Regions from separate parts of the Streptococcus sp. 27098_8_82 genome, predicted to be linked through region 2. Evidence: predicted binding sites of a transcription regulator. Region 2 holds the regulator's gene; the other holds the start of a gene.
What was found. The regulator NrdR, encoded in region 2, represses ribonucleotide reductase genes. The targets are predictions, from matches to a motif close to ACACNATATATNGTGT.

Region 1: a site for NrdR is predicted at 13,629-13,644, ahead of nrdH (glutaredoxin-like protein NrdH). Genes of this name have one in related genera too.

What each region holds. Positions count from the first base shown of each region.
Region 1 is NZ_JAPVYB010000002.1:59,549-74,877, reverse strand. It holds gene argC (N-acetyl-gamma-glutamyl-phosphate reductase) at 1-78, shown strand, start outside; partial or broken gene argJ (bifunctional glutamate N-acetyltransferase/amino-acid acetyltransferase ArgJ) at 96-1,289, shown strand; gene argB (acetylglutamate kinase) at 1,301-2,038, shown strand; gene O3627_RS03675 (acetylornithine transaminase) at 2,041-3,183, shown strand; gene O3627_RS03670 (helix-turn-helix transcriptional regulator) at 3,340-3,549, shown strand; gene O3627_RS03665 (DUF3169 family protein) at 3,647-4,411, shown strand; gene O3627_RS03660 (DUF3267 domain-containing protein) at 4,440-4,982, shown strand; gene O3627_RS03655 (CPBP family intramembrane glutamic endopeptidase) at 4,979-5,680, shown strand; gene O3627_RS03650 (CPBP family intramembrane glutamic endopeptidase) at 5,702-6,355, shown strand; gene O3627_RS03645 (diacylglycerol kinase family protein) at 6,517-7,434, shown strand; gene O3627_RS03640 (XRE family transcriptional regulator) at 7,788-8,723, shown strand; gene O3627_RS03635 (DUF6287 domain-containing protein) at 8,795-9,409, shown strand; gene O3627_RS03630 (hypothetical protein) at 9,486-9,791, shown strand; gene nrdF (class 1b ribonucleoside-diphosphate reductase subunit beta) at 9,848-10,807, opposite strand; gene nrdE (class 1b ribonucleoside-diphosphate reductase subunit alpha) at 10,964-13,123, opposite strand; gene nrdH (glutaredoxin-like protein NrdH) at 13,284-13,502, opposite strand; gene O3627_RS03610 (phosphocarrier protein HPr) at 14,101-14,364, shown strand; gene ptsP (phosphoenolpyruvate--protein phosphotransferase) at 14,366-15,329, shown strand, end outside.
Region 2 is NZ_JAPVYB010000001.1:18,362-33,690, reverse strand. It holds gene O3627_RS00150 (cystathionine gamma-synthase) at 1-82, opposite strand, end outside; gene O3627_RS00145 (DEAD/DEAH box helicase) at 137-3,238, opposite strand; gene der (ribosome biogenesis GTPase Der) at 3,367-4,677, opposite strand; gene O3627_RS00135 (NADPH-dependent oxidoreductase) at 4,720-5,436, opposite strand; gene dnaI (primosomal protein DnaI) at 5,433-6,332, opposite strand; gene O3627_RS00125 (helicase DnaB) at 6,333-7,517, opposite strand; gene nrdR (transcriptional regulator NrdR) at 7,518-7,991, opposite strand; gene O3627_RS00115 (endonuclease/exonuclease/phosphatase family protein) at 8,162-8,977, opposite strand; gene O3627_RS00110 (PTS transporter subunit IIBC) at 8,995-11,187, opposite strand; gene O3627_RS00105 (response regulator transcription factor) at 11,475-12,164, opposite strand; gene gndA (NADP-dependent phosphogluconate dehydrogenase) at 12,174-13,598, opposite strand; gene O3627_RS00095 (hypothetical protein) at 14,024-15,244, opposite strand; gene O3627_RS00090 (hypothetical protein) at 15,241-15,329, opposite strand, start outside.

The DNA of each region.
Region 1 (15,329 bases), on a different contig from region 2:
CAGGCGGTTCAAAATATGAATCTGATGTTGGGCTTTCCTGAAACAGATGGCCTGCTCAGTCAACCGTCCTATGTCTAGATGAGAAAGGGTTAGATATGAAAACTATTGATGGAACGATTGCCAGTCCGCTAGGCTTTTCGGCTGACGGTTTACACGCTGGCTTTAAGAAAAAGAAGTTGGATTTTGGCTAGATTGTATCAGAAGTGCCAGCCAGTGTGGCAGGAGTTTATACGACTAATAAGGTCATTGCTGCTCCACTTCTAGTGACCAAAGCCTCAATCCAAAAGAGCCAGAAATTGCAGGCAATAGTGGTTAATTCTGGTGTTGCCAATTCCTGTACAGGCCAGCAGGGACTGGATGCCGCTTATGAGATGCAGCGATTGACCGCTCAAAAGCTGAAGATTGAGCCCGACTTGGTAGGTCTGGCTTCTACAGGAGTCATCGGTGAGCAGCTTCCAATGGATGCTCTGAAAAATGGCCTGTCACAGATTCTGGTGAGTGGCAAGTCAGAAGATTTTGCTGAAGCTATCTTGACGACGGATACTTGTACCAAGACCTGTGTAGTCACAGAAGAGTTTGGCTCAGACCTGGTGACTATGGCAGGGGTGGCCAAGGGCTCAGGCATGATTCATCCGAATATGGCGACCATGCTGGCCTTTATCACCTGTGATGCCAATATTTCTAGTGCTACCTTGCAAGCGGCTCTCAGTCAGCATGTGGAGACGACTTTCAACCAAATCACGGTGGATGGAGATACATCGACCAATGACATGGTGCTAGTCATGGCAAATGGCTGCCGACAAAATGAAGAAATTCTGCCAGATACGGAAGAATTTGAAAAGTTTTCTAAGATGCTCCGCTATCTTATGGCTGACTTGGCTAAGAAAATTGCCAAGGATGGCGAAGGAGCAACCAAGCTGATTGAAGTTAATGTGCGGCACGCTAAGGATGAACAGAGCGGCCGTATGATTGCCAAGAGTGTTGTTGGCTCTAGCTTGGTTAAAACTGCCATTTTTGGTCAAGATCCAAATTGGGGCCGAATCTTAGCAGCTATCGGCTATGCGGGAGCAGATGTCTCGGTGGATAATATTGATATTTGGATTGAAGGGATTCCAGTTATGCAGGCTTCTAGCCCTGTGGCTTTTGACCCCGAGGAAACAAGTGATGCCATGGCTGGAGAGCTGCTAACCTTGACCATTGACCTACACGATGGGGACGCTGAAGCTCAGGCCTGGGGCTGCGATCTATCCTATGATTATGTGAAAATCAATGCCCTCTATAGAACCTAAGGAGAAATGCAATGAAAGATGTGATTGTTATAAAAATTGGCGGTGTTGCTGCGCAAAAGCTGTCTGATAAGTTTATCAAGCAAATGCAAGCATGGATAGCAGCTGGTAAGAAAATCGTGATCGTTCATGGGGGCGGTCTGGTCATTAACCAACTCATGAAAGAGCGCCAGCTGCCTACTCGCAAGGTTAAGGGGTTGCGGGTGACAGCTAAGTCTGACTTGCCCATCATTGAGCAGGCCCTGCTAGGTCAAGTCGGCCGGACGCTGACTCAAGAACTGAACGACTCAGATATTGAAAGCCTTCAGTTGGCTTCTCATTTGGGAAAGACAGTTTCGGCAGATTTTATCGATAAAGACCTCTATGGCTATGTCGGTGATGTGACGGCGATTCAAACTGCTTATCTAGAGCAGCTGCTGGATGCGGACATAGTCCCAGTGCTGGCTTCGCTAGGAGAAAATTCATCTGGCGATCTCTTAAATATCAATGCAGACTATCTAGCTGCGGCAGTTGCTAGCAGCTTGCAGGCAGAGAAGCTGATTCTGATGACAGATATAGAAGGGGTTCTAGAGGACAAAAAAGTCCTGCCCCAGCTTCTGACCAGTCAAGTTTCCAAGAAGATTCAGACAGGTGTCATCAAGGGTGGTATGATTCCCAAGATTGAGAGTGCTGTCCAGACTGTGCTTTCCGGTGTCGGGCAGGTTCTGATTGGTGACAATCTTTTGACGGGCACCTTGATAGCAGAGGGATAACGATGACTTATTTATTTGAAAACTACAAGAGGGCACCTATTGAGTTTGTTAAAGCAGAGGGCTCCTATCTGATTGACAATGAGGGAAAAGCTTATTTGGACTTTTCATCGGGGATTGGCGTAACCAATCTTGGCTTTCACCCGCAGGTCCAGCAGGCTTTGATCCAGCAAGCAGGGCGCATCTGGCACAGTCCCAATCTCTATCTTAGCTCCCTGCAAGAGCAGGTGGCTCAGGAACTGGCAGGTTCTTATGATTATTTAGCTTTTTTCTGCAATAGCGGAGCAGAAGCCAATGAAGCTGCTATTAAGCTAGCCCGCAAAGCTACTGGCAAGCAAGGCATTATAACTTTTCAGCAATCCTTTCATGGTCGGACCTTTGGCGCTATGGCCGCAACAGGACAGGATAAGATCAAGGCAGGATTTGGTGATGGGGTGCCTCATTTCAGCTATGCGGTTTACAATGATCTAGCCAGCGTAGAAGACTTGGCCAATCAGGATACGGCAACTGTCATGCTGGAATTGGTCCAAGGAGAATCGGGGGTTCGTCCAGCCGAAGCAAGCTTTGTCAAAAACTTGGCTGATTTTTGCCAACAAGAGGGGATTTTGCTGATTGTTGATGAGGTGCAGACAGGTATGGGGCGCACGGGTCAGCTTTATTCCTTTGAGCACTATGGGATTATACCGGATATTGTGACACTAGCTAAGGGGTTGGCCAATGGCCTGCCCGCAGGGGCTCTATTAGGAAAATCTAGCTTGGCTCCCGCTTTTGGACCTGGCAGCCACGGCTCCACATTTGGTGGCAATAAATTAGCCATGGCAACTGCCTTGGAGACCTTGCATATCATGAAAGAGACGGGATTTATGGAAGAAGTCAGGTCTAAGAGTGCCATCTTACTGGAGCAGCTGCAGCTTGCTTTTAAGGATCATCCAAAGATTTCTGCTGTTCGCGGTCTGGGCATGATGATTGGTATTGAAACAAGTGCCGGTTTGTCAAGGCTTGTTGAAGCCGCTCGCCAGAAAGGCTTGATTATCCTGACAGCCGGAGAGAATGTTATCCGTCTCCTGCCGCCTTTGACTATCAGCAGGGAGGAAATCCAGCAGGGTATTGCTATTTTAAAAGAAGTATTTTCAGAAGTAGATGAGTAAAGGAAAAGGATTCAGTGTGAGCTGGATTCTTTTTTGTCTATGATAATGGTGTTCTTGACAATGATTATTATTTTTTTGACAAAGATACTTGTCAAAAAGAAAAGAATCTGTTACAATGATTTTATCCAAGGGAGAATAATAAATAAGGAGTTTATGATGCAGCTTAGAAATCGACTCAAGGAGTTGAGGGCGCGTGACGGTCTCAACCAGACAGAACTGGCTAAGCTGGCCGGTGTTTCCAGGCAGACAATCAGCCTTATAGAGAGAGGCGAATATACCCCATCGATTGTGATTGCCCTTAAGATTGCCCATATTTTCAATGAAAACGTTGAGAATGTCTTTCGGCTGGTGGAGGAAGCAGAATGAAGAACCAATTAAGATTCATTTCAACAGGAGCTAAAACAGTCCTTCAGCCTCAGCATTCTTGTATCATCTATTGTAAAAAAATAAAGGAGAAGAAGTCGTGAAAGAGCAAAAACGTATATCTACACAGAAAAGAGTTTTATATAATGTCCTTATATTTCTAGCTGGAGCTTTAATAGGTGGTCTGTCTATTTTGTTTTCTGAAACTGGTCTGCTAAAAAACATCAGTTGGTCGACTATTTTTTCTGTTCAACTGCTGCGCCAGCTAGGTAGGGCCAGCCTTATCATCCTCTATCCCTTGGTCTTTTTCTTGATTTATCGGACTCGTAAATACAATGAAGCCTATGAAAAAGAAGCAGATGAGGATAAGAATTATGAATGGTACCGGCTAACCTTTAAAAATCTGGAATATGCGACTATTGTCTTTAATATCAGCAGTGCTATCGTTCTTTTTACGATTTTAGTTGGAGTTGTTTTTATTGGAAATATTACTAATCATAAGAGCCCTCTTCAGTGGAGTTTTATAGATTATGCGATTGCCTTTCTTTATATTATTTTGCAAGTTGTCTTTTTAAAGACAGTTCAGAAGGTGCGGCACTATAAGCTATCAGCCTTTCCGACTACTGAGGAAATAAAAGAATTTGTGCTCTCTTATGATGAGTCAGAGCTGCAAGCCAATTATGAACAGTGCTATCTCATTCTATTCAATGTAAATCAAAGACTTCTGCCAATCCTCTATATTGTTTTAGGAATAGTGGGAACTTTCACACCCCTCAATGTCGTTTCCGGCTTTGTCGTCCTAGTGGTAATCCATATCTATATCAATCTTATGTATTATCCAATGGTAAGAAAATATTTCAAATAAGCTTATTTCCCGATGAAAGGCGGAAATTATGAAACTACTGAAAGAACTTGATTTTATCCATAATAAAAAGGTCAATCTGGCTCTGAATATAACGGCTGTGTTGCTGATCTTCCCTTTTCTAGCTCTCTTTACTTGGATTGCTATTCTAATGTATGGTAAGGGCAGCGAAGTTTTTCATTTCTTTGACTTACTCTACCTCCTTGTTCTAATGGTCATCCATGAGCTGATCCACGGCTTTTTCTTCAAGGTCTTGGGAGATGAAAATACCAAGGTCAAGTTTGGTTTTAAGAGCGGCATGGCCTATGCGACCAGCCCAGGGAGTCGTTACAGTCGGAAAAGGATGCTCGTCATTATCCTGGCACCTTTCTTTCTGATTAGCCTAGCCCTGACCTTGATCTATGGCTTGCATATTTTAACTGCGGCTTCTTATATCGTCCTTGCTAGCTTCCATGCAGCTGGCTGTGCAGGAGATTTTTTCCTCGCTGCCACTATTCTCCAGCAGAAGGGAGATATTGCTGTTGAGGATACGGAAGTCGGTATCAATATTTATCAAAAGGAGAATACAAAATGAACAACTTCAAATCAACTGCTTTAGGACTTGTAAAATGGATAGGCTTAATTGCTCTTAGCCTCCTTATAAATGCTGCTCCAATGCTATTCTTAAGGCTCGGGAAGAATTTACCTATTTATGCAGAAATCTTATTGGTAGCCTTGTATCTGATTTTAGTTTTCCTGATTTTTCGTAGCTTGTGGCGGCGCTATCAGAAGCATGAGCCTGAAGAAAAGAAAAAATTCAAACAGTCTGGCAAGGACATCGGTTTTGCTTTTCTATTCTTTTTCCTTGCCAGAGTGGCTGCTATTGTCGGTGTTTATCTCAATCTCATCCTGAGCGGCAATTCCCAGACCAGTAATGACAGCGCCATACAAGGGCTGGGGGGAATGATGTCTTCGCAGCATATCTTCTTTGCCTTGCTCTTTGTTGCAACGATTGCTTTTATCGCTCCTATCATGGAAGAACTAATTTTCCGCGGTTTTGGAACTGCCTTCTTTTTCAAAAATAATCAAAAAGTTTTGCCTGCTATTGTGACTTCTGTGGTCTTCACCCTGCCTCATATCACTCAATTGACAGAGTTTCCAATTTATTTTGCACTTGGACTGGTTTTATATTTATCCTATGCTCGTCGGGGGAATATAAAAGATTCCATGTTGGTTCATATCCTGAACAATCTTCCTATGGCTATAATACTGCTGCTAGCTATGTTTCAGTAAAGCAAACTATAAGGAGTCACTATGAAATTAAAAACTTTTCTTACTAATTTTGGATTATATTTACTAGCTTTTTTGTCTTATCTCTTTATCTTTTTTACTATAGTTGCCTATACTGTTCGTTATCTGGCAGGAGGATTTTCTCAACTATTGATTTTGCCAATCTTTGTCATACTTGCCAGTCTCTATTCTTTTGCCATGTGGAAATGGTACCAGAAAGATTTGAAACTGGAAATCAAAAATACCAAGCTGACCAGTTCTATCTGGCTTCCCAGCGCCCTCTTGCTTGCTTTTATCATCTTCCAGCAGCTCGTTCCTATTGAATCTTCTGCCAATCAGAACACTGCTGTACAATTGATTCAGCAGCAGCCAGCCTTTGCCTTCCTATACATGGTAATCTTTGCTCCTATTCTTGAGGAGTTGCTGACACGAGGATTTTTGGCTAAGTTTCTCTTTCCCAACCAAAATAGCTTAGCGAAAATCCTGCTCTATTTAACTGTATCTGCCAGCTTTTTCTCTCTTCTGCACATGCCGGGCACTCTTGTCCAGTTTCTCATTTACTTCATCTTAGGGGCAATCTTTGGCCTAGGCTATTTGGCTAAGAAGGATCTGCGCTACTCAATTGGCCTACATCTGGCCAATAACCTAATTGCCTTTGTTCTTATTGTCTTCTTTTAATAGAAAAACTAAATATAAGACAGCACTTCTAAAGTTAGGCAGAAAAGTCTAACGTCAGAAGTGTTTTTCTGTGGAATGGATTTTAAATACTAAACTGCTGTTCTGGTCTTTCGAAAGCCAGCAGTTTCAAATTCTTGTGAAAGTGTTTTCCAGATGGTATAATGAGCTATCAAATGAAAAGAGGTTTCTTTATGTCTAAAGTCCTATTAATTGTCAACCCTAGCTCGGGAGGCGAAAAAGCCAAGTCCTATGAAGACTTGGCAAGAGAAAAGCTGGCAGAATGTTTCGATGAGGTAGTGGTCAAGCATACTGAAAAAGGCGGAGACGCAGCGGCTTTTGCTAAGCAAGCAGCAGAAGACCGTTATGATAGCGTCTTTGTCATGGGTGGCGATGGAACAGTCAATGAAGGAATCAGCGGCCTGGCTGAACTAGACTATCGTCCGACTTTTGGCTTCTTTCCACTTGGTACGGTCAATGACTTGGCGCGTGCTCTTGGCATTCCCCTGGACGCTGAAGAAGCCATCCAGAATCTCGATATCAACAAAGTCAAGCCACTTGATATCGGTAAGATTAATGACCAGTACTTTATGAATGTGGTTGCCATTGGAACTATTCCAGAGTCAATCAACAATGTAGATTCTGAAGACAAGACCAAGTGGGGTAAGTTTGCCTACTTTATCTCTGGTTTAAAGCAGTTGATGGATACTAGTTTTTACGAATTTCACTTGAAGATTGATGGAGAAGAGCGCACGATAAAGAGCAGTACACTCTTGATTGGCTCTACCAACTCAATCGGAGGTTTCGAGAGTATTCTCCCTGAAGCCACTGTCAATGACGGCTTGCTTCATCTCTTGTATCTTAAGGATAAAAATCTCTTGGATACCTTGGTTTCTGTGCCGGATTTGATTTCGGGCAATGGCGAAGAAAGTAATAATATCGAGTATCTGACCTTTAAGGAAATCACAGTTGAGTTGGCTGACAATAACGCAGAGCTCAGCGTCAACGTTGACGGAGATGAGGGCGACCAACTGCCAGTAACGATTCGTGTCTTGCCATCTCACTTGAATGTTTATTGCTAGTTTTTTTGTGTTTAGACTCAAAAAAGAATATGGTAGAAGGACTCCAAACTTTTAAGTTTGGGGTCCTTTAATATTTGTAATATGCTAATTTTTAGATTTACATACTTTTCTCAAGTGATGGCGGACGTCAGCGACCTCCTGCAGAGTTCCATGACTAGCTATTGAGCCTAAGGTCTCAATAGCTCCGCTCTACCTAACTGTTGCAACAGTTAGGTAGATTTCATCACTGAGAAAAGGAAGTAATCTTTTTAGAATTTTATTAGTAAAATCTTTCCAGTTATGCTATAATAAATCTAGAATAACATGATAACATAAGCAAAGGTTTCCTAATTTATTTGGGAGGGGAATTGACGATGCAAGGAAAAGAATTTGGACAGCATTTGAAACAGCTTCGATTAAATAGGGGCTGGACCAAGGAGCAATTGTGTGGTGATGAGTCAAAGCTTTCTATACGGCAGTTAACCCGTTTGGAGTCAGGCATTTCCCAGCCGACTCTCTCTACTTTAGAATATCTGGCTTTCTGTCTAGAGGTCGATTTGACAACTTTGACAGGAAGTAAAAAAGAAGATGCAGCTCTACCTGCTGATTACCAGCGCTTGAAGTATAAGCTGATTCGGACGACCACTTATGGCAATACCGAAGCTTTGTTCGAATTGGAGCATATCATAGATGAAATTTTTGAAGTTTATTATGATGATTTGCCAGAAGCTGAGCAGAATGTAATGGATATCTTGCAATCAAAGATTTATACTTATACTTCTGAGAAATTCCATAAGTATGGAATGACTCTCTTTGCCAAGCATTTGGACGATTTGCAGAGTAAAAAGCATTATGACGTGAATGATTTACTCTACATCCAGCTCTATCAGATCTATGTGGGAGATGAAGAGGAGATTCGGTCAGCTAAGTTTGATAAGGAATTATATGCAAGAATCGCTCAGCGATTACTGCAGTCAGTTGACTATATTCCAAATGAATATCTCTTTCTCATGCGAGATGCTCTACTGACAATCCCAGGTATTGAGTGCGAGCGAAAAGAGTTCATTTATACAAAAGATACACTCAACAAACTTAATATAATCATGGAATTGACAGAGGACTATCAAAAGAAACCGCTGATAAGAATGTTAGAGGGAGAATATGAGCTTTTCGTACACAAGGACGAGAAAAAGGCTCAACAATACTACGAAGAGGGACTGACGCTGGCGAAATTGTTAGGTCATACTTTTCTATCTAAAAAAATGTCTGAGGAGTGGAATAAAGAACTTCAGATCTATCATCAAGGCTAACAGGACATCTATGTCCTGTTTTGGCAAAATCTTTCGTGTTATAATTAGGCAAACCTAAAGGAGGTCCTTTTATGAAAAATGCAAAATTAATGTTTCTTGCGACTGCGCTCGCTTCTTCTATTATCTTGCTTGGTGCTTGCAGTAAACAGCAGGAGAAGCAAACATCTCAAAATAGCAGCTCTAGTCAAACAGTTCAAACTTCTAAATCAGATGTCAAATCTGAAGCGAAAGTTGTTCAATCAGCTAGCCAAGATGAAACTGATGTAGCGTCGGCATCTTCTGAAGCTGAGCCTAAAAATGAAACAAAGTCTGACACGAAAGACCCAGCCACTCCAGCAGCGGGTATTGATGTCAATGCTTTGGCAGCAGGAGATTTTTCGAGTGTAGCCGGTACTTGGCAAAATGATTTGGGGGATGCGATAGTATTGAATAATCAAGGGGTTGTTTCTCATACTCTGAATGGAAAAGAATCCAGCGATTATACTTTACTAAAAGGTCAAGTAAGCGATGGTAGTTATGTATCTACTCTTGCTTATACTGCTGGTAGCAGTAGCGCAACCTTTTTAGTAATTCCAGAAGGAGCTGTTTTGCCTGATACGGGAAACGAGAATCCTAAAGCACAGATTCGAGTTGGACAAGATGCTATCACTGCTTCACAGCATCCGTATTATCGCGTATCTAATTAGTTACTGTATAGGTGGGGTTAGGGATGATGTTCCCAGCTCCACCTTTATTTGGATAAAGACATGAAGGGAGTAAAAAATGGCCACCTTAATGATGAAAAAAATAGCTGAGGACTTAAATAAGATTAGAGTATTGGATGAAAATGGAGCTTTGGTGGCTTACTATGCCCTTCTGCCGGCTGACTTTTCTGGTGGTGACAGCAAGCTTTATCTGGAAAATCCAACGAGTCAAAGGCGGATGTATAGAATTTATCAAAATATGAAGCCCTTTTTATTTCCTATTGTCCCAGCTCATGACTGTACCGTGATTTATCTAACATCTGAGGCTGGAGTTGAGATTACAGTCGCAGAACATCTGGAAGAATATATCTACGATAATCAATAGATTAATAGTCAATCAAAAACCCCTCTTTCCGGATTTTGGAAAGAGGGGTTCTTTGTCTATAAACCGTAATTATAGTCGTCATCCTGCATGGCTTCAACTTCGCCTAGCAGGTAGCCGTTACCCACTTGGGAGAAGAAGTCATGGTTGGAGGTACCGGTTGAGATACCGTTCATGACGATAGGATTGACATCGTCCGCTGAGTCTGGGAAGAGGGGATCCTGTCCCAGATTCATCAGAGCCTTGTTGGCATTGTAGCGCAGGAAGGTCTTGACCTCTTCGGTCCAGCCGACTGTGTCATAGAGGCTTTCAGTGTAGCCTTCTTCATTTTCATAGAGGGTGTAGAGCAGGTCATACATCCATTCTTTGAGTTTTTCTTGCTCGTCTTCTGGCAGCTCGTTAAAAGCTAGCTGGAACTTATAGCCGATATAGGTTCCATGGACAGACTCGTCACGGATAATCAGCTTGATAATCTCAGCAACGTTGGCCAGCTTGTTATTACCCAGATAGTAGAGTGGAGTGAAGAAACCAGAGTAGAAGAGGAAGGTTTCCAAGAAAACGCTGGCTACTTTTTTCTCCAGAGGAGTACCGTTCAGGTAAATTTCGTTGATAATCTCAGCTTTCTTTTGCAAGTATGGATTGGTGTTGGTCCAAGCAAAGATTTCATCGATTTCTGACTTGGTATTGAGCGTAGAAAAGATAGAAGAGTAAGACTTGGCGTGAACGGACTCCATAAATTGAATGTTGTTGAAGACAGCTTCTTCGTGGGCTGTGCGGACATCCTTACGTAGGGCATCCACACCAGACTCAGACTGGAGAGTATCCAGCAGGGTCAGGCCACCGAAGACCTTGCCGACCAGGTCTTTTTCCTTGTGAGACAGCTTTCTCCAGTCATCCAGGTCATTGGATAGGGGAATCCGCGTATCCAGCCAGAATTGCTCAGTCAGTTTTTCCCAGGTGGACTTATCGATGACATCTTCGATAGCGTTCCAGTTAATGGCTTTGTAGTAAGTTTGCATTCTTTCTCCTTTAGTAGATGGTACGACCTGATGTGGTATCAGCTATCACTTCTTGGATACTGTCCTAATGCTTCACGATTTTACCTTCCTGACAATGATGAGGAAGGTAAAATTGTGACATGGTCGAATTTCCTTTTCTTTTTCTAAAATCTCTTGTTAGATGACACAGCTTTCACATTGGTTGGCACCTACTTCGCCGCCATCATCAGTGAAGGTGCGGACGTAGTAGATGGACTTGATACCTTTGTTGAAGGCGTAGTTACGCAGGATAGAAAGGTCGCGGGTTGTTTGCTTGCTTTCTTTTTTCCATTCGTAGAGGCCTTTAGGGATATCGCTGCGCATAAAGAGAGTCAGGGAAAGACCTTGGTCCACATGCTCAGTTGCGGCTGCGTAGACATCGATAACCTTGCGCATATCCATGTCATAGGCGCTGGTATAGTAAGGAATAGTCTCAGTTGACAGACCAGCAGCAGGATAGTAGATCTTACCGATTTTCTTTTCTTGACGTTCTTCGATCCGCTGAGTAATTGGATGAATTGAAGCAGAAACGTCATTGATGTAGCTGATAGAGCCATTTGGTGCAACGGCCAGGCGGTTTTGGTGGTAGAGACCATCAGCCTTGATCTTGTCGCGCAACTCTGCCCAATCCTCTGCAGACGGGATAAAGATGCCTGCGAAGAGTTCTTTGACACGGTCAGACTTAGGTACAAATTCACCCGTCAGGTACTTGGCAAAGTAAGTTCCGTTAGCATAATCAGATTTTTCAAAGTTATGGAAGGTCACGCCACGCTCGCGAGCGATATTGTTAGACTCGACTAAAGTCCAGTAGTTCATGAGCATGAAGTAGATGCTAGTGAACTCTACAGCTTCCGCTGATCCATAATCGATTAGCTGCTGTGCCAAGTAGCTGTGCAGTCCCATGGCTCCCAGACCAAAGGTGTGCGCCAGACTGTTACCATTGTCGATAGAAGGCACAGCTGTGATGTGTGAGCTGTCTGTGACAAAGGTCAAGGCGCGTGTCATAGTCCGGATGGATTTTCCGAAGTCAGGCGAAGTCATCATGTTGACAACGTTGGTAGAGCCTAAGTTACATGATACATCTGTTCCTAGGTGAAGATACTCTTGCGCATCATTCAAAAGGCTAGGCTCTTGTACTTGCAGGATTTCAGAGCAAAGGTTACTCATGACGATTTTACCGTCAATTGGATTTGAACGGTTGGCGGTATCAATGTTTACGACATAAGGATAGCCAGATTCTTGTTGGAGTTTGGAAATCTCTGTTTCCAAATCACGAGCCTTGATCTTGGTCTTGGTGATATTTGGATTAGCGACCAACTCATCATACTTTTCAGTGATGTCGAGGTAGGCAAATGGCACTCCATACTCACGTTCAACAGAATAGGGGCTGAAGAGGTACATTTCTTCATTTTTACGCGCTAATTCGTAGAACTTATCCGGAATGACAACACCGAGTGAGAGGGTTTTAACCCGAACTTTTTCGTCGGCATTTTCTTTCTTGGTAGAAAGGAAGGCGATGATATCTGGGTGGAAGACATTGAGGTAAACAACTCCAGCTCCCTGACGTTGACCCAGCTGGTTAGAGTAGGAGAAGCTGTCCTCAAAGAGTTTCATAACAGGCACAACCCCAGACGCAGCTCCCTCATAACCCTTGATAGGTGCTCCAGCTTCCCGCAGATTGCTGAGGGAAATACCGACCCCGCCTCCGATACGAGACAACTGCAGGGCAGAGTTGATGGAGCGGCCGATTGAGTTCATATCATCTGTTACTTGGATGAGGAAGCAGGAAACCAATTCGCCGCGACGAGCCCGACCAGCGTTGAGGAAGCTTGGTGTAGCCGGTTGGTAGCGCTGGTGGATAATTTCATTGGCAATATCCTTGGCAATGGCTTCATCTCCGTTGGCAAAGTAGAGGGCGTTGAAGAGTACCCGATCCTCCATGCTTTCCAGATAGTATTCGCCATCATTTGTCTTCAGAGCATACTGGTTGTAGAACTTATAAGCAGCCATGAAAGATTTGAACTTGAAATCTTGAGCATGGATAAAAGCAGTCAGCTCCTCGATGTATTCCGGAGAATAAAGTTCAATAAATTCCTTTTCCAAATAGTTTTCTTCTATTAAATATTTAATTTTTTCTGTGATAGAAGAAAATTGCTTGGTGTTTGGCTCAACGTTTTCTTTAAAAAAAGCTTTTAAGGCTTCTTGGTCTTTATGAAGCATAATCTGACCATTAACTGGACGGTTGATTTCGTTGTTGAGTCGGAAGTATGTCACATCCTCTAAATGTTTGAGTCCCATGTTTTTCCTTTTCTATATAAATAAGATAATTAGCTAGCGGAAAAATATCCGCCTTACAAAAGAAACGGCCCCTATGAGCATAGGAGCTGCAGTTTGCCCTGATAATCTGTCTTTTAGTTTATCTCCCAATCAAGGCGCGCCGCCCTCAAAATAAACTACATTAAGACAGTTTTTTCAATTTACCAGGTTGGAAACCAGAAAATGCCTCAGTTGCTGTCTGAATCACAGGAGCAGCGTTGAAACCAAGATCTTTGACATGGTCGATGAATTCTGGCTGTTCATCCAAGTTGATTTCGCGGTATTCTACATGATTAGTATCTAAGAAGCGCTTGGTCATTTTGCACTGAACGCAGTTGTTTTTTGAGTAAATAGTTACCATTAAAAATTCCTCTAAACTTTCGTTTTTTCTTTTAAATAATACGAAACTAGTATATCTAAAAGAAAATAGAATGTCAATAGTTTTGAACTAAATATTGTGTGATATTTTGTTATAGGATAGATTACAATACAATATATAGTGTTTGTATAAGCGGTGAAAAGAAGTGAAAAATTGCAGAAAAGGAGCAAAATGCTGATGCGGCAATGCTTAAACAAGTCTTAAAATGTTAGATAAATGACTGGAAGCTTTTCCTCCCAAAAACCAAAATCCAATATCTTGTGTTACAGAATTTAGGGAATCACTAGGAGGAGTGGAGGGAGGAGTTTATATTCTTATTTTATAACAATTAGTTTCTATAAAATAAGAAATTAACAATTGAAAATTTGGTGGCAGACATTTTTGAATAAAGCTTGGGGAATGTGGGATTTTGCTCGAAAATTCTCTCTTCAATATAATAAGAAGAGTTTTCATTTCCTAAGAAATATTTTGTAAGCGGGCTATAAAATTCTTGAAAAAGATTTCAAAAGGTGATATAATATCAACTTGTAAGGGTTATCACAATAACTCAAAAAGAATTATTTAAAAGGAGAGTCTAACTATGGCTTCTAAAGATTTCCACATTGTAGCAGAAACAGGTATTCACGCACGTCCAGCAACTTTGTTGGTTCAAACTGCTAGCAAATTCGCTTCTGACATCACGCTTGAATACAAAGGTAAATCAGTAAACTTGAAATCTATCATGGGTGTTATGAGTCTCGGTGTTGGCCAAGGAGCTGATGTTAAGATCTCAGCTGAAGGCGCAGATGCAGACGATGCTATCGCTGCAATCTCTGAAACAATGGAAAAAGAAGGATTGGCTTAATATGACAGAAATGCTTAAAGGAATTGCAGCATCTGACGGTGTTGCCGTTGCTAAGGCATATCTATTAGTTCAACCGGATTTATCATTTGAGACTGTTTCAGTCGAAGATACAAATGCAGAAGAGGCTCGTTTGGATGCAGCTCTTGAAGCTTCACAGAACGAGCTTTCTGTTATCCGTGAGAAAGCAGTAGATAGCCTTGGTGAGGAAGCCGCTCAGGTGTTTGACGCTCACTTAATGGTACTTGCTGACCCTGAAATGGTTGGGCAAATCAAAGAAACAATCCGTGCGAAAAAGACCAATGCAGAAGCTGGTCTGAAAGAAGTAACGGACATGTTTATCACTCTCTTTGAAAACATGGACGACAATCCATATATGCAGGAACGTGCGGCAGATATCCGCGACGTGACGAAGCGTGTTCTTGCTAACCTTTTGGGCAAGAAATTGCCAAACCCAGCGTCTATCAATGAAGAATCAGTTGTGATTGCTCATGACTTGACTCCTTCTGATACAGCACAGCTGGATAAGAAATTTGTTAAAGCTTTTGTAACTAATATCGGCGGCCGGACAAGCCACTCTGCTATCATGGCACGTACGCTTGAAATCGCAGCAGTATTGGGAACTAATAATATTACTGAGCTTGTAAAAGACGGCGATGTGATTGCAGCTAACGGTATCACTGGTGAAGTGATTATCAATCCAACTGAAGAGCAAATCGCAGCATTTAAAGCAGCTGGTGAGGCTTATGCTAAGCAAAAAGCTGAATGGGAATTGCTTAAGGATGCTCAGACTGTGACTGCAGATGGCAAGCACTTCGAATTGGCAGCCAATATCGGTACGCCAAAAGACGTTGAAGGTGTCAATGCTAACGGTGCAGAAGCGGTTGGTCTTTACCGTACTGAGTTCCTTTATATGGACTCTCAAGACTTCCCGACAGAAGATGAGCAGTATGAAGCATACAAGGCTG
Region 2 (15,329 bases):
GTTCATCATAAAGATTCATATGTGGCATTTCCGTCAGCATGATTTCATCATCTGACACCAGAGGAAATTGTTTATCAGTCATATCTTTTTCCTTTCAACCCTTCATTATTATAAACTATTCAGGCTATTTTTCAAGCTATTCTGCCGAAATTCCCAGAATTTCTCGAATTTCCTCCACAGAGAGACTGGATTTGGCTTCTGCTCCGTCCAGAATAGTCGAAACCAGATTGCGCTTGCTCTCCTGCAGCTCCTGTATCTTCTCCTCAATTGTCCCCCGTGTAATCATCCGATAGACTTCGACATTGCGCTCCTGACCGATACGGTGGGCACGGCCGATAGCCTGGGCCTCAACCGCTGGATTCCACCAGAGGTCGACCAAGATGACTGTGTCTGCACCAGTCAGATTGAGACCGACACCTCCAGCCTTGAGGGAGATCAGAAAGGCTGAACGCTGGCCGTCGTTGAAGGCTGTTGTCATGTCCTGACGCTCCTTGGCCGGAGTAGAGCCAGTAATCTTAAAGGACTCCATACCTAGCTTGTCTAGCTCATTCTCGATAATATCCAGCATACCACGAAATTGTGAAAATATGAGGACACGGCGATTACCATCTTGTATCTGTTCAAGTAATTCCCGCAAACTTTCCAGCTTACCGCTCTCGCCCTCGTAATCTTCCATAAACAGCTTCGGAGTATCACAGATCTGGCGGAGGCGCATAAGACCTGACAGAATCTCTATCTTGCTGCGATTGATTTCATCTTCTGTCGCATGGACAATTCTGTCCTGCATCTGCTTGAGCAGAGCCAGATAAATAGTCTTCTGGCTATCTGCCAATTCATTGCGATAGGCAACTTCAATCAAATCAGGCAATTCCTGCAGCACACCTTCTTTCTTGCGCCGCATGACAAATGGTTTGATATAGCGGGCGACTTTCTCTGCTGGCAGTTTTAAAAATTCCTTTTTGCTTGGCAAAAGTCCTGGCATGACAATTTGGAAAATAGACCAAAGTTCTCCCAGATTATTCTCAATCGGCGTCCCAGAAAGGGCATAGGTATGCTCCACTTCAAAATCCCGCAAATACTGGGCAATCTTGGTCTGGTCATTTTTCATCACCTGAGCCTCATCCAAAATCAAATACTGGAAGTGGTTGTCCCGGTATTCTTCCACATCCTGCCTGAAAGAAGCGTAGCTAGTAATCGTAATCTGATGCTTCTCCGCTATCAGCTCATCACGAACATTTTTCAGACCATACACCACCGCCACATCCAGATGCGGAGCAAATTTAGCAAACTCATCGCTCCAGTTGTAAATCAAGCTGGATGGCGCCAAGATTAAGACTTTCTTAGAGTCATCTATACGCGAACTCAGAAAAGAAATCGTCTGCAGGGTCTTCCCTAGTCCCATATCGTCAGCCAGAATTCCACCGAAGCCATACTTATCCAGCATGGATAGCCACTTGACACCCGTTTCTTGGTAATCCCGAAGGTCAGCCTTGACTTGCAGCTTGGGAAGAGGGAATTCCTCTGGGTGAGTCAGGTCAAAGGCCAGTTGCTGCACATCTTTTGAAAACTGTACCCTATCCTTGCCCTTAAAAAACTCTGCTAGTTGATAAGCTGCCAGACTGCTGGTCTGAATGAAGCCATTTTTAGTCCGCTTACTCCGCAGCTGCTGCAAAGTCCGACTCATCTCCTTGGTCTCTTCATCGAAAATCAAGACTTGCCCAGACTTACTGATAAAGAAGTCCTGCTCCTTAAAGAGCGAATCAAGAACTGCGTCAATCTCTGACTGCGCAATGCCAGCAAAATCGAAACCAACATCTAAGAGGCCGCCCTTCATCTTGACAGAGATCCTTGGACTTTCTGTCTGTGCCAGTGCCTCTAACTCTTCTGTCATGCTAACACGGCCCAAAGCCTCAAAATTGGGAATGACTTCTGAGAAGAAATGATAAATTTCTTCCGGCTTCAGAGGCGGTCGCTGACTGTAAAAATCTGCCACAAAACCTGCCTGCAGCATTTGCTTAAATACCTGCTGCTCATGCTCAAAATTACCCGCAAAAGGCAGACGTTCCAAATCTTTGCGAGTCGTCACCTTCCTGTCTCCATAGTCAAAGACAGTGTCCAAAATCAGACGCTTGTCAGGACCGATATCAAAGTCAAACTTGGCTGTAAAGTCATGAATCATCATACTTTCAGGTGCTTCTACCCGACCAACCTTTTTAAACTCAGACAAACTGGAAGCCAGCTTCGTTCTCTCTGACAAGTCGAATTGCAGGCGCTTCAACCGATCATGCTCTATAGGCAACTCCCGTAAAGCCTTAATTAGTCTTATCTGCTGAGGATTTAGCTGGTAGAAGGTATCTCCATAAAAAATAAACTGGCCATCATAAATCATCTTATAATTCTTCTCAGCAATGACTAGCTCAAAATGCTCTTCATACTCTTCCACTTGGAAAGTATAAACTTCTGCCTCTTCATGTAAATCTTGGAAAAAGACTTCACTGTAGTCATAAAGGCTGTACTCTAAGCGGAAAGAAGACAGATTCATCAGGAAGATAACTCCCTCTTCAAAGATACTAGCCGGGAAGAAAAGATTGCGCCCAGCATTTGGGAAAATCAAAGAAGAATCTTGCCCCTGATAGTCAGACACTAGTCCTTGCAGAAAAACGAGCAAATCTTGACTGGCTTCATCAAAATCCTCCAAATGAATAGCCTCATAGTAACTCTTACCAATCTGATAATGTCCGCCCTTTTCCAAGGTCCGAAGGAAGGAAAGAACGTCTCGGACAACATAAGAGCGCTCGTCCGGTAAGCGGCTGATCCGGAGACTCCAGAGAAACTGCCCTGTATAAGAATCCTCCTGACCAGTAGCCGAAAGCTCATAACGAACCTGTTGATTGGATTTATCCGGCAAGAGCTTATCCAAGAACAAGCTTCCAAAAGAAACCAGCTCTTGGGTCTCCTGACTGGTCAACTCCTCTTCTTCCATACTCTTTAGCACATCTTTTCCAGATGGAGCATTTTTCAGATAATACTCCAAGGCCGCCAGATGGGCACAGTATTTTTTCTTCTGGAAAAAGTCGCAATAACAAAAGATGACATCATCATCCAAGCTATAGCGCAGATTACACTCGTCCACACGAGCATATAAAAGAGAATCACTGACCTCAAGGATTACTACCTTATTGTTTTCAACCAGGGCAATTCCTTCTGTCCGAATCTTACCAGGAATTAATTTTGCCATAATTACCACCTTACATTTATCTCACCATTATACCATACTTTCGACATAAAAAAAGAAAAGCAAGCTCTTATGCTTACTTTCATTTTTACATATAAACGTATGTTTGTCAAATTGCTGTTTTCCAACTCCTACTTACGCTTCCTTGCAATCAAGTGAATTGGGGTCCCTTCAAAGACAAAAGCCTTGCGGATTTGATTTTCTAGGAAACGCAGGTAAGAGAAGTGCATGAGTTCTTCTTCGTTGACAAAGATGACAAAAGTTGGCGGTTTGGTCGCTACCTGAGTCGCATAAAAAATCTTGAGACGCTTGCCCTTGTCAGTCGGTGTCGGATTAATCGCGATAGCATCCATGATAACATCATTGAGGACCGCAGAGGGAATACGGGTATTCTGACTCTGACTGATTTGCTTAATCATGTCCGGCAGCTTATGGAGACGCTGCTTGGTCAGGGCAGAGACAAAGATAATTGGCGCATAAGACAAATACTGGAACTGGTCTCGGATATCTTCTTCCCAGTCTTTCATGGTATGGTTGTCTTTTTCCAGTGTGTCCCACTTATTAACAACGATAACAATACCTTTTCCTGCTTCATGGGCAAAGCCAGCGATTCGCTTGTCGTACTCACGAATTCCTTCTTCAGCATTCAGCACCATCAGAACGACATCTGAGCGGTCAATGGCCCGCATAGCCCGCATGACAGAGTATTTCTCCGTATTTTCATAGACCTTGCCTGACTTGCGCATACCAGCCGTGTCGATCATGGTAAATTCCTGACCTTCACTGTCCGTAAAGACCGTATCAATAGCGTCACGCGTAGTACCGGCAACAGGACTGGCAATAACCCGCTCCTCACCCAAGATGGCATTGATCAAGCTAGACTTACCGACATTAGGACGGCCAATCAAACTAAACTTAATCATATCAGGATTTTCGACCACTTCTTCATTTGGCAGATTTTCAACGATTGCATCAAGAACATCTCCTGTACCAATCCCATGGACTGAGGAAACCGGGAATGGATCGCCCAAGCCCAGCGCATAGAAATCAAAAATCTCATTGCGCATTTCAGGATTGTCCACCTTATTGACCGCTAAAATAATCGGCTTATGAGTCTTATAGAGCATGCGAGCCACATACTCGTCCGCATCTGTAATACCTTCCTTGCCAGACACGACAAAAACGATAACATCTGCTTCGTCCATGGCGATCTCAGCCTGGTGTTTGATTTGCTCCATAAAAGGCGCGTCAACATCGTCAATTCCGCCCGTATCAATAATACTAAACTTGCGGTTGAGCCAGTTTGCCGTCGCATAGATTCGATCGCGGGTCACCCCTTCAACATCTTCCACAATGGAAATCCGCTCACCGGCAATCCGATTGAAGAGCGTTGATTTGCCGACATTGGGACGGCCGACAATGGCAATAGTTGGTAAGGCCATGTTTTTCCTCTTTCATTCTTTAGGACAGAGCCAAACTCCGTCCTATTTTTCTAATTTCTTTTCTTTGAATAGTTGGTCAATAGCCTGATTTGGCTCCTGACCAAATTGGGCAGCTAGGCGCTGACTCCAGGTTTCTTTAGCTCGCTCGCCGGCATATTCAGTCTGAACGCGGTCATAGGCTTGGATAGTTGAACGATCCTGTTCACGATATTCTTCCTCAAAGACCACTGCTTCATAAGGCAGACGTGGCTTGACTGCATGGTTCTGGTTGGGAGTTCCCAGAGCAATCCCAAAGACCGGATAAGTGTAGTCCGGTAGCTTGAAAAGCTCTGCTATTTGACTGGCAGCATAACGAACCAGTCCAATGATTACTCCGCCATAACCCAAACTTTCAGCTGCTAAGAGAGTATTTTGTCCAGCTAAAGCAGCATCTACTGAGCTAATCAGGAGATTTTCTGTTCCCTCAGGATAAAAGTCTTCCGAATGCATGTGAACGCCTTTTTGGGCACGATTGAGATCACCAACAAAAAGCAGGAAGGCCGAAGACTGCCGAATGGCTTCTTGAGGCACTAGGTCAAAGAGGGCTTCTTTTTTCTCTTTGCTTCGCACCACAATGATAGAGTAGGACTGAAAATTCTTCCAGCTGGACGCAGCCCGCCCCGCATCAATGATGGCACGCAATTCCTTATCCGAAATCTGCTCCTCAGTAAAGCGGCGAACAGACGTATGAGCATTCATCAAGTTAATTGTTTCATTCATCGGCGGTTCTCTCCTTCTAGGCGTACCTCCTGAGCCAGAAACTTAATTCGCTCCATAACCCGCTTGGCCTGCCAAGTCTCATCGCCATTCTTAGAGCTGGCAAAGTGACGCTCTAAATCCGCAAAACTAAAGTTAGAAGTAAAGAAAGTTGGCAGATTTTCCTGCATACGGTGCTGGAGAATGACCTGCAAAATCTCATCCCGCATCCAGGGGCTAGACTGCTCTGCACCGATATCATCCAAAATCAGCACTTGAGCCGTCTTGACCTGGTCAATCTTTTCCTTGACCAAGCCGGAACTGATCGCATTCTTAACATCCAAAACAAAGCTCGGATAGTGGAGCAGTGTCGTTGAAACACTGCGTTTTTCTGACAAATCGTGCGCCAGAGCAGCCATCATGTAGCTCTTACCGACTCCAAAATCCCCGTAGAGGTAAACAGCTTTCTGATAATGCGGAAACTCAGCAACGAAGTTGGTCAACAGTTCAAAAGCCTTGTAGCGGCCAACATCGTCCAGATCCACCTGAGCCAGACTAGCCTCCTTGAGACTGGCTGGTAAGCTGATAAGATTGAGACGGCTTCTAATAGCCTCCTGTCTCTCCTGCTCAATCAACTCAGGCGTCTCTTCATAGGCAACATCCGCATAGCCTTCATTTTTCACCAAGATTGGCTTATAACCCTTGGCAATATAGGTCTCATCCCCCAGCAAAAAGCGGTTGCGCTCCGTAATATACTGGTTAAACTTGGAGACACTACGCTGAATTTCAGCTTGGGTCAGCTTTTCCTGCTGGATAAAGGCCGCGACATCTGGGTCCGCCATAATCTGCTTGACCAGCTCCTGATAGTCAAACTGCCGCACCCTATTCATATGAGGCATATTCTGTCCTATTTTCTCCATTTATTCGCCTCCTCCTTCAAGTTTGGCTAAGAGCCGACGTTTCTGCTCTTCTAGCTCGGCCTGCTTCTCTGCACTCGTTTCGTTTTTATAATCCGGCTGACTCCAGTCAGGTACATTGCTTTTATAAGTTTTATTATTTCCTTTAAACTCCCCTTGCTTTTGAGATTTTATTTCCTTAGATAAAAACTCCACAGCATCTTCAGCTTGAATTAGTCCTCTATATGAATAATCATTCACTAATGCTTTAAAAAGATTAGCTTTTAGATTACTAGTATCCGTATATCTATTAAAATAATCAAACAGAGCTACATTTATTACTTCATCCAGCAAGCCAAGATTTTTAGCGTATTTTAATACTTCCTTTTCAGATCCAGTAATACCCGAATACTTACTCTCTTTAAATTCAGCCAGCACATCAATTGGAGTTTTAGATTTTGCTACTGAAATTAGAGATCTCTCCGAATCAGAAAATATCACTTTACTCGAATTTTGTGTTCTGCTCTTAAAAAAGTTCTTAATTCTTTTTATAGAAATAACATCATCAACAGCTGTTTCCTTAGCAACTTGATACACATCAAACCAAGATTTTTTATATTTTTCAGAAATGTTATAGAGAGCAATTATACTGTCATCCTTATTCTCGAACCTCAGTAAATCTCTAGCCATCAGTTGTTCAAAATGTTCTATTTCAAAATCATTTTTTGGTCGATTTGTAATAAAGTTTTCTCCTGAATCATCAAAAACATCTGAAAAGTTTTTTGATATTTTTTTCTCATGAATTAAATTTACTTTTTCAAAGTTCGAAACACATGTTTCACCTATTTTTTTTTCAAGTAAAGTTCTGTATACATTATGCTTTAAAAAATCTTGAGTAGATAACGGCGGATACAATACAATCCCAAAAATTTGTTGATTTTGAGAATCTTTTTGTTCATAAATTTCAATAAGCTGCATAGCTGACAGCAAATCAAAACTATCTTGTAAAGTATTAAAACCAAAATTCAAATGATTAAGTATTTCACTAAATTGATGTGGTTTACTACCGTTATCCCAGATAGCAACAAGAAATTGGTACACAGAAGAAGAGCCCATACCGATGATAGGCAAGTAACATCTAATCAAATCAGCAATATTCAAATTTACAAAATAATTTTTAATAAAGTAAAATTTATCATTTGGTTTCATTTATTTGTCCTTTTTCTTCTTGGACCCCTTGGTAATCTGCTTGAGCAGGCTTTCTAGCTCTCCCACATCCTTGAAACTCCGGTAAACACTGGCGAAACGAACGTAGGTGATTTCATCCAGCTCTGCTAGTTCATCCATGACTAAGGATCCAATATATTCACTATTGATTTCATTATCGCTCTGACTGCGGACCTTTTGCTCGATTCGGTTGACAATCTCCTCAATTTCGTCACTAGATACTGGTCGCTTTTGAGCCGAGCGAATAATACCGTTAAAAATCTTATCCCGAGAAAATTGCTCACGCGTCCCGTCCTTTTTGACAACAACTAGGGTTCTCTCTTCGACGCGCTCGTAGGTCGTAAAGCGGTGCTGACATTCCTCACACTCACGGCGGCGACGGATTGTATTCCCATCTTCTGCCTGTCTGCTATCAACTACACTTGATTTATTCCCACCACATTTTGGACAACGCATACCATTTCCTCCTAGAATCCTAATACTTCATTATAACACGTTTTCAAGAATAACAAAAGACAGCCGTTTGGGGTGTAAAATTACACTATTTCACCTTAAAAATATGTTTATCAAAAAGAAAAAGAGAGGCAAATCTGTTGCATTCTCAGTCTTGCCTCATCTTTTTACTATTATAAAGTCACTTGCACTTCTAAACCAAAGTGGTCACTGACAACAGGGGTTTCTTTCCCGTCAAAGACGACAGCGGAACGCTCAACGTCCATCCCTTGGCTAGTGAAAACATAATCTATCTTCAGAGCATGCTTATTATCATCCCAGCCTGCAATAATACCTTCTACTGTCGCCTCTCCGATAGCTTCTCTCGCAACGGCATGACTATCCTGCAGCTTCAGCGGACTGGCTAAGATGGTCTGGTAGCCTTGCTGGCCGACTGGATTGTTGAAATCTCCCATCAGAACCAGAGAACTTTCTGCTTTTAGAAGCTTTTCTTCAAGCTTAGCCCATTCCCCCTGGAAGCCTTTGTCCCACCAAGACAGATGGCAGGAGGCAATTGTCAGTAATTGACCTTCCACCTCAGTCTCGGCTAGCAAGACCTTGCGGGTATGGTAATCCCTAGGATCATTAACCTCTGATACCAGAACTTCTCTAGGAGTCAGCGGCTTTCTGGACAGAATTGCCACTCCTTCGTTATAAATATCAAACCCAATATGATTATAGGCCCAGGACCAATGATAGTCCAGTCCTGCATCAGCCAATTTTTCTACCAAACAAAGGGCAAAGTGGTCTTGATGAATCTCAATTGCGCCCTCAACCGCCTGATAGAAAGGAGCCTGAACAACCTGTTCAGACTCCGTTAATTGATTGACTTCCTGCAGGCAAATGACATCATATTTTTCTTGAAGAATGCGTTCTGCAAGCTGATTAAGCTTAGTTTCTTGCTCTTCTTCCATCCAACTATGAGTATTTAATGTCAGGAATTTTGCCATGATTTCTCTTTTCTATATTACAATTCAACCTTAGCAACAACTGTCTTAGCAGATGCTTGACCAAGTTTTTCTACTGTTACAGACTTGATAGCTGCTGCATTGGTGAAGACTACGATTGTTGAAGTTTCACGTCCTGCTTCCTTGATTGCTTCCAAGTCAGCTGTGACTAAAAGATCTCCAGCTGCAACTTTTTGACCTTCTGAAACATGAACTTCGAAAGGTTTACCTTCAAGGCTAACAGTTTCCAAACCAATGTGTACCAAGACTTCTAGACCGTTATCTGTCACAAGACCGATAGCGTGCTTGCTAGGGAAGACGCTAGTTACTGTACCAGCAACTGGTGAATAAATCTTACCATTTTCTGGCTCAACTGCAAATCCATCACCCATCATTTTTTGTGAGAAGACTGGATCTTTAACATCTGCCAAGTCAATGACTTGACCGTCCGCAACAGTTTCAACTTCCTCAGTCACACCTTTGTAAGTAACTTCGGCAGCTGCTGATTCTGCTTTTTGGCTCGGAAGTGTTTCAGGAATCACTTCACCAGAATCCAACAAGTCTTGAATATCAGATTTGAGAACGTCAGCTTTTGGTCCATAGATAGCCTGAACACCTTGGCCTTTCATAACCAAGCCCATAGCGCCTTCAGCTTTCCACTGTTCTTCTGTTCCAACTTTTTCAGCATCTTTGACAGTCACACGCAGACGAGTCATACATGCATCTACATCTACGATGTTAGCGCGACCACCCAGAAGGTTGATAACATTTACTGCTTGAGAAGCTTCAGCAACTTTACCGCCAGTTGACTCTGATGAAGAAGCTTCATCTGAACCATCTGCTGTTTCATAGTTACCGTTACGTCCTGGAGTTGCATAGTTGAACTTCTTGATCATGAAGTTAGAAATGAGGTACATCACAACACCAAATAGGATAGTTACCCAGATGAAGTTGATGATATCCATCCCTAAGCCAGCATTGATGGCCATAGGAGTACGGGTCAAGAATTCGATAGAACCGAATGAGTGCACACGAAGGTTAACGATGTCAGCCATTGCAAACGCAGCACCTTGTACAAATGCATAGATGATATACAGCGGTGTTGCAACGAACATGAACATGTACTCGATTGGCTCAGTAACCCCTGTCAAGAAGGTTGCCAAAGCAGTCGCAATCATCATACCTTTGTATTTGTGCTTCTTGTCAGCATCCACATTGTGATAGATAGCCGCCGCTACCCCCATAAGGATACCGAATGAACCAATCATCTGACCAACCTTGAATCGAGCTGGATGAACTGTATCAAGCAAGTGTTGGTAAGTAGAAGGATCAGCTGATTTCGTACCAACCAAGTCAGTTACCCAAGCCAACCATAGAGGGTCTTGACCAGCTACAGTTGTTCCCGCACCAGAACCAGTAATAACGTGGTAAACACCACCTAATTCTGTGTAGTTCATTGGAATGGTCAACATGTGGTGCAAACCAAATGGAAGCAAGAGACGTTCCAAAGTACCATAGATGAATGGTGCTAAAACTGGTGCAGTATCTTGTGAGTTAGCAATCCAAATACCAAAGCTGTTGATACCTGATTGAACAACTGGCCATACGAATGACAAAACAATTGCTACGATTACTGAGCGCAAGATAACAACGAAAGGTACAAAACGCTTACCATTGAAGAATGACAAAGCATCTGGCAATTTACGGAAATTATAGTATTTGTTATAAGCTGTCGCTCCAACAAAACCAGCAATAATTCCGACAAAGACACCCATGTTCAGAGCTGGTGACTCCAGAACGCTGATGAAATAATCAGAAACCTTAATTGACGCACCAAACATTGTTTTAACTACAGCTGCCTTATCTGAGAGCATATCGCTGGTAACGCCAAACATAACACCAGTGATACGGTTAATCAGGATAAAGGACAGACCTGCTGCGAAGGCACCGCCAGCACGTTCTTTTGCCCAGCTTCCACCGATAGCCAAAGCAAAGAGGATATGCAGGTTACCGATAACCCCCCAACCAATCTGCTCTAAGACACCGCCGATAGTGACTAAAACACCTAGATTTGGATTAATCATCGGGATCGATTTACCGATACTAATCATCAGTCCTGCTGCCGGCATAACAGCAACGACCACCATCAAAGCTTTACCGAATTTTTGCCAAAATTCAAAGCTAAAAATGTTCTTGAATGAATCTTTCATCATTCAGACCTCCTTATATTTTTTGCAAACCACTCCTTTTTGTGAAATCGTTTGCATGTCGATACATCTATTATAGCACGATTTTTTATTTTGTAAAGGCTTTTATAAAAAAATTTTCTCTTTTTTTGCACCTAAAATACTGCATTTTCTCTTCAAGAGTTATATTTTTGCCATATTCCAACGAAAACGATTGCATGAAATAACCACAAAGTCCGCATTATTTCTCCTATCAATACTGTAACAAGCGCAAAAAAACTCCGTCTCTCAAGGAGAACAGAGTTTTGAATTTTTTATTCTTGCATGGCATAACCAACACCGCGAACGGTTTTGATATAGCTTGGCTGCCCCTCCACATCAATTTTACTGCGCAGATAACGAATATAAACATCTACAACGTTGGTCTCGGTTGCACTCTCGTACTTCCAGACACGCTCCAGCAGTTGCTCACGGCTCATAACCTTATTGCTGCCCATCAGGGTAACCAGCAAATCGTACTCCCGCCGCGTCAGTGCAATGACTTCCTCACCGCGGTAAACTGTATGATTTTTAATATCCACTCGCAGATTGCGATAAGAGGTCGGAATTTTTAAGAGGCTGCAGTGCTGGTCGATAAAGTCGCGCCCGCGGAAAATGATAGAAACACGCTCCACTAAATCACTGATAATGAAAGGCTTGACTACGTAGGAAACAGCAAAATGCTGGATTGCTTCCTGCTGATCTGCAATCTCTTCGCGACTAGCCAGAACGATAATGACGGACGCTGGCTTAATCAAGCTCAGCTGCTGAGCAAAATCGCTGGCAGTCATATCTTGAAGATCATAGTTGAGCAAGAGCAAGTCATAATCCACATCTTTAGCCAAAGCCAGTCCCTCTTGACCAGTCTCAGCTAAATCTACAAGAAAGCCTTCCTTTTGCAGTTCCAAACTCACAAATCGGGCAAGATTTTTTTCATTTTCTACTAGTAAAATTCGCTTTGCCATAGGCCTATCCTATTTTTCGTCGTACCAAGAATAGTGGTAGGTACCTTCTTTGTCTTTACGGTTGTATGTATGAGCACCAAAGTAATCACGCTGTGCCTGAATCAGATTAGCTGGCAGATTTTCCGCACGGTAGCTATCAAAGTAAGCAATGGCACTGGAGAAGGTTGGTACTGGTACACCTGCTTGCACAGCCAAGCTGACAACATCACGGACTGCCTGTTGGTACTTAGCTGTAATATCCATGAAGTATTCATCTAAGAGCAGGTTTGCAAGGTCAGCATCACGGCTGTAAGCATCTGTAATTTTCTGAAGGAAGCGGGCACGGATGATACAGCCAGCACGCCAGATAGAAGCAATCTCTCCGAACGGCAGATTCCAATTATTTTCCTTAGAAGCTACACGCAACTGAGCAAATCCTTGAGCATAAGACATGATTTTTGAGAAGTAAAGAGCCTGACGGATCTTTTCAATCAACTCCGCCTTATCTCCCTCAAAGGTGAAAGCAGCTGGTTTTGGCAATACCTTGCTGGCAGTCACACGCTCATCTTTATAGGTAGAAATGTAACGCGCAAAGACTGACTCTGTAATCAATGGCAGTGGCACACCTAAATCCAAAGAAGATTGACTGGTCCACTTACCAGTTCCCTTATTGCCAGCTGCATCCAGAATGTAGTCAACGATTGGACCATCTTGACCTTCATCGTCCTTGCGTGTCAAGATATCCGCTGTAATCTCAATCAGATAGCTGTCCAGTTCGCCTTTGTTCCACTCTGTGAAGATATCTGCCATTTCACTAGCTGAAAGGCCCAGCAAGTGCTGCATAAGGTCATAACTCTCAGCGATAAGCTGCATATCTCCATATTCAATTCCGTTATGGACCATTTTTACATAGTGACCAGCGCCATCAGGACCGATATAGGTCACACATGGTGCACCGTCTTCAGGAGCTTTAGCAGAGATTTCTTCCAAGACATCCGCTACCAACTCATAAGCTTCTTTTTGACCACCCGGCATGATAGATGGCCCTTCCAATGCGCCCTTTTCACCACCAGAAACACCTGTACCGATGAAATTGATACCAGAGTTAGCCAACTCTTCATTACGGCGAATAGTATCCTTGTAGAAAGTATTCCCGCCGTCAATCAGAATATCGCCCTTATCCAAGTGAGGAAGCAAGGCCTGAATAGTCGCATCTGTACCAGGACCAGCTTGAACCATCAGCATAATCCGACGTGGCTTTTCGATAGAGTTCACAAAAGACTCTACATCATAGCTTGGCACAAAGTTCTTCTCAGGATGAGAGGCAATGACGTCCTCTGTCTTGTTTGCTGAGCGATTATAAATGGCAACTGTATAGCCACGAGATTCGATATTTAAGGCAAGGTTACGGCCCATAACAGCCATACCAACAACACCAAAATTTGCTTTAGTCATTATGTTCTCCTATAGTTTGTTTGTCTTATTTTATCATTTTTAAGGCTTAAAAGAAAGTATTAAGTCGGAGACGGATTGTGTGGGTGTATGTATAGAAAAACCAAGCTCAGATGTAACTGAACTTGGTTGTGGGAGTTTAAGGTAAAGTAGAGACTTTCATAATAATCTCCAAATGCCTTGTTGGAAATGCCTTCTTGCTGAACATCGTGAATATCACGACCACCAAATGAGTGTTTGAATGATTTAATCGATTTGCCTGACGTGTATTTTAATAAACTAATTGATTTACACCATTAGGAACTAGTTAGTCTATTCAAATATCAAATCAATTCCCCTAACATCTGATAAGAAAGCTGCAATGTTGTACTTCTCAGATCGGTTCGAACTTACAGAATTTGTTATGTAGTAATCTGCTTTCTAAAAGATTATTGTAATGGAAACTCTATATTAAATTGTACTAAAAACAATAATATCATAGGAATTAGCAATCTTAAAACAAGTATAATTAACAAGCATAGTAATAATAAGTTATACATGTTACAATACGATGGTTTCTTGATGAATTTGTTAAAGTCTTCTTTAGAAATAAACATTTGATTCACATAAAGATCTTTTAAACATTGATATTGTTTTCTAATATCACTAATATCTAAATTAAACATTATCATGATGATTAACAAAGCCATAATCAAAAGTAATAACAATACATTAGTTTTTTCTGAAGTTGAACAAATAATTCTTCTAAATAGATTTTGACCATCACTCTCTTTTATAAAATCAAAAATAATCAAAGAAAAAGCCGTTAGCCAACCAAATAATTTCGTATTTAAACTTGAGTTAGATTCACTAGTCATATTCGAAATTTTTATAAAGTCATCTTTTAAATTATTTTGAAGTTCAAAATAATGGTCTGTTTTTCCACTAACAATTCTATTAAAAATAGATTCTGCTTGATTTTTAATTAAGTCTAATCCATCGAGTTTTTTGTGTTTAATAATCAAACTTCGAATAATCTGCAACTTTACTTTATAAGCCTTACTATATTCTTGTTCATTAACAATCCATTCATAAATTTCTAATAATCCATCGGTAAAATTTCCTTTTCCAAATTCCGTTTCAAAGACAAAAGAATCTAAATCTCCTTCAAAAGTAAATTCGAGTCTATTTTGTTGTCTCTTTGTTCGATTAGCTAAAAGAAATAATACATATATGTTTATAAGATGGCGTACCCGATCACTTTTAGAACTATATTTTCCTTCGGACAAAAGTTCTAACGAAATGTTTAACTTTTCATATCCTACACCACGAATAATATTCAAACTAATAATTTTCAAGTAGTCTTCAGCATCAGATTTAGTAACTAAATTAAATGTATTAGTCGTCGAATCAAAACATTGTATATTATCATAATTTTTAATACATAATTTATCAAAAATTTGTTGTAAAGTATGACTTGATTTATCTATAAACTCTTCTTCAAAAATCCAAATATTTTTTTTATTATAGATATGGTACCCATCATGCTTTTTGACAGCAATACGATTTTTGACAGCAATCGGATTTGATTCAAAAGTTTGTCGTAAAGGAGAATTTAAATCTATAATCGCAGCAGTACTTTGCCATTTTGTTACTATACTATTAGTCATTCATCTATACCAAGATTTTGTAAAACTTGAGAGCGATACCTCTCCTGAATATCCAACTCTAATTTACCTGTATTGCTATTATATT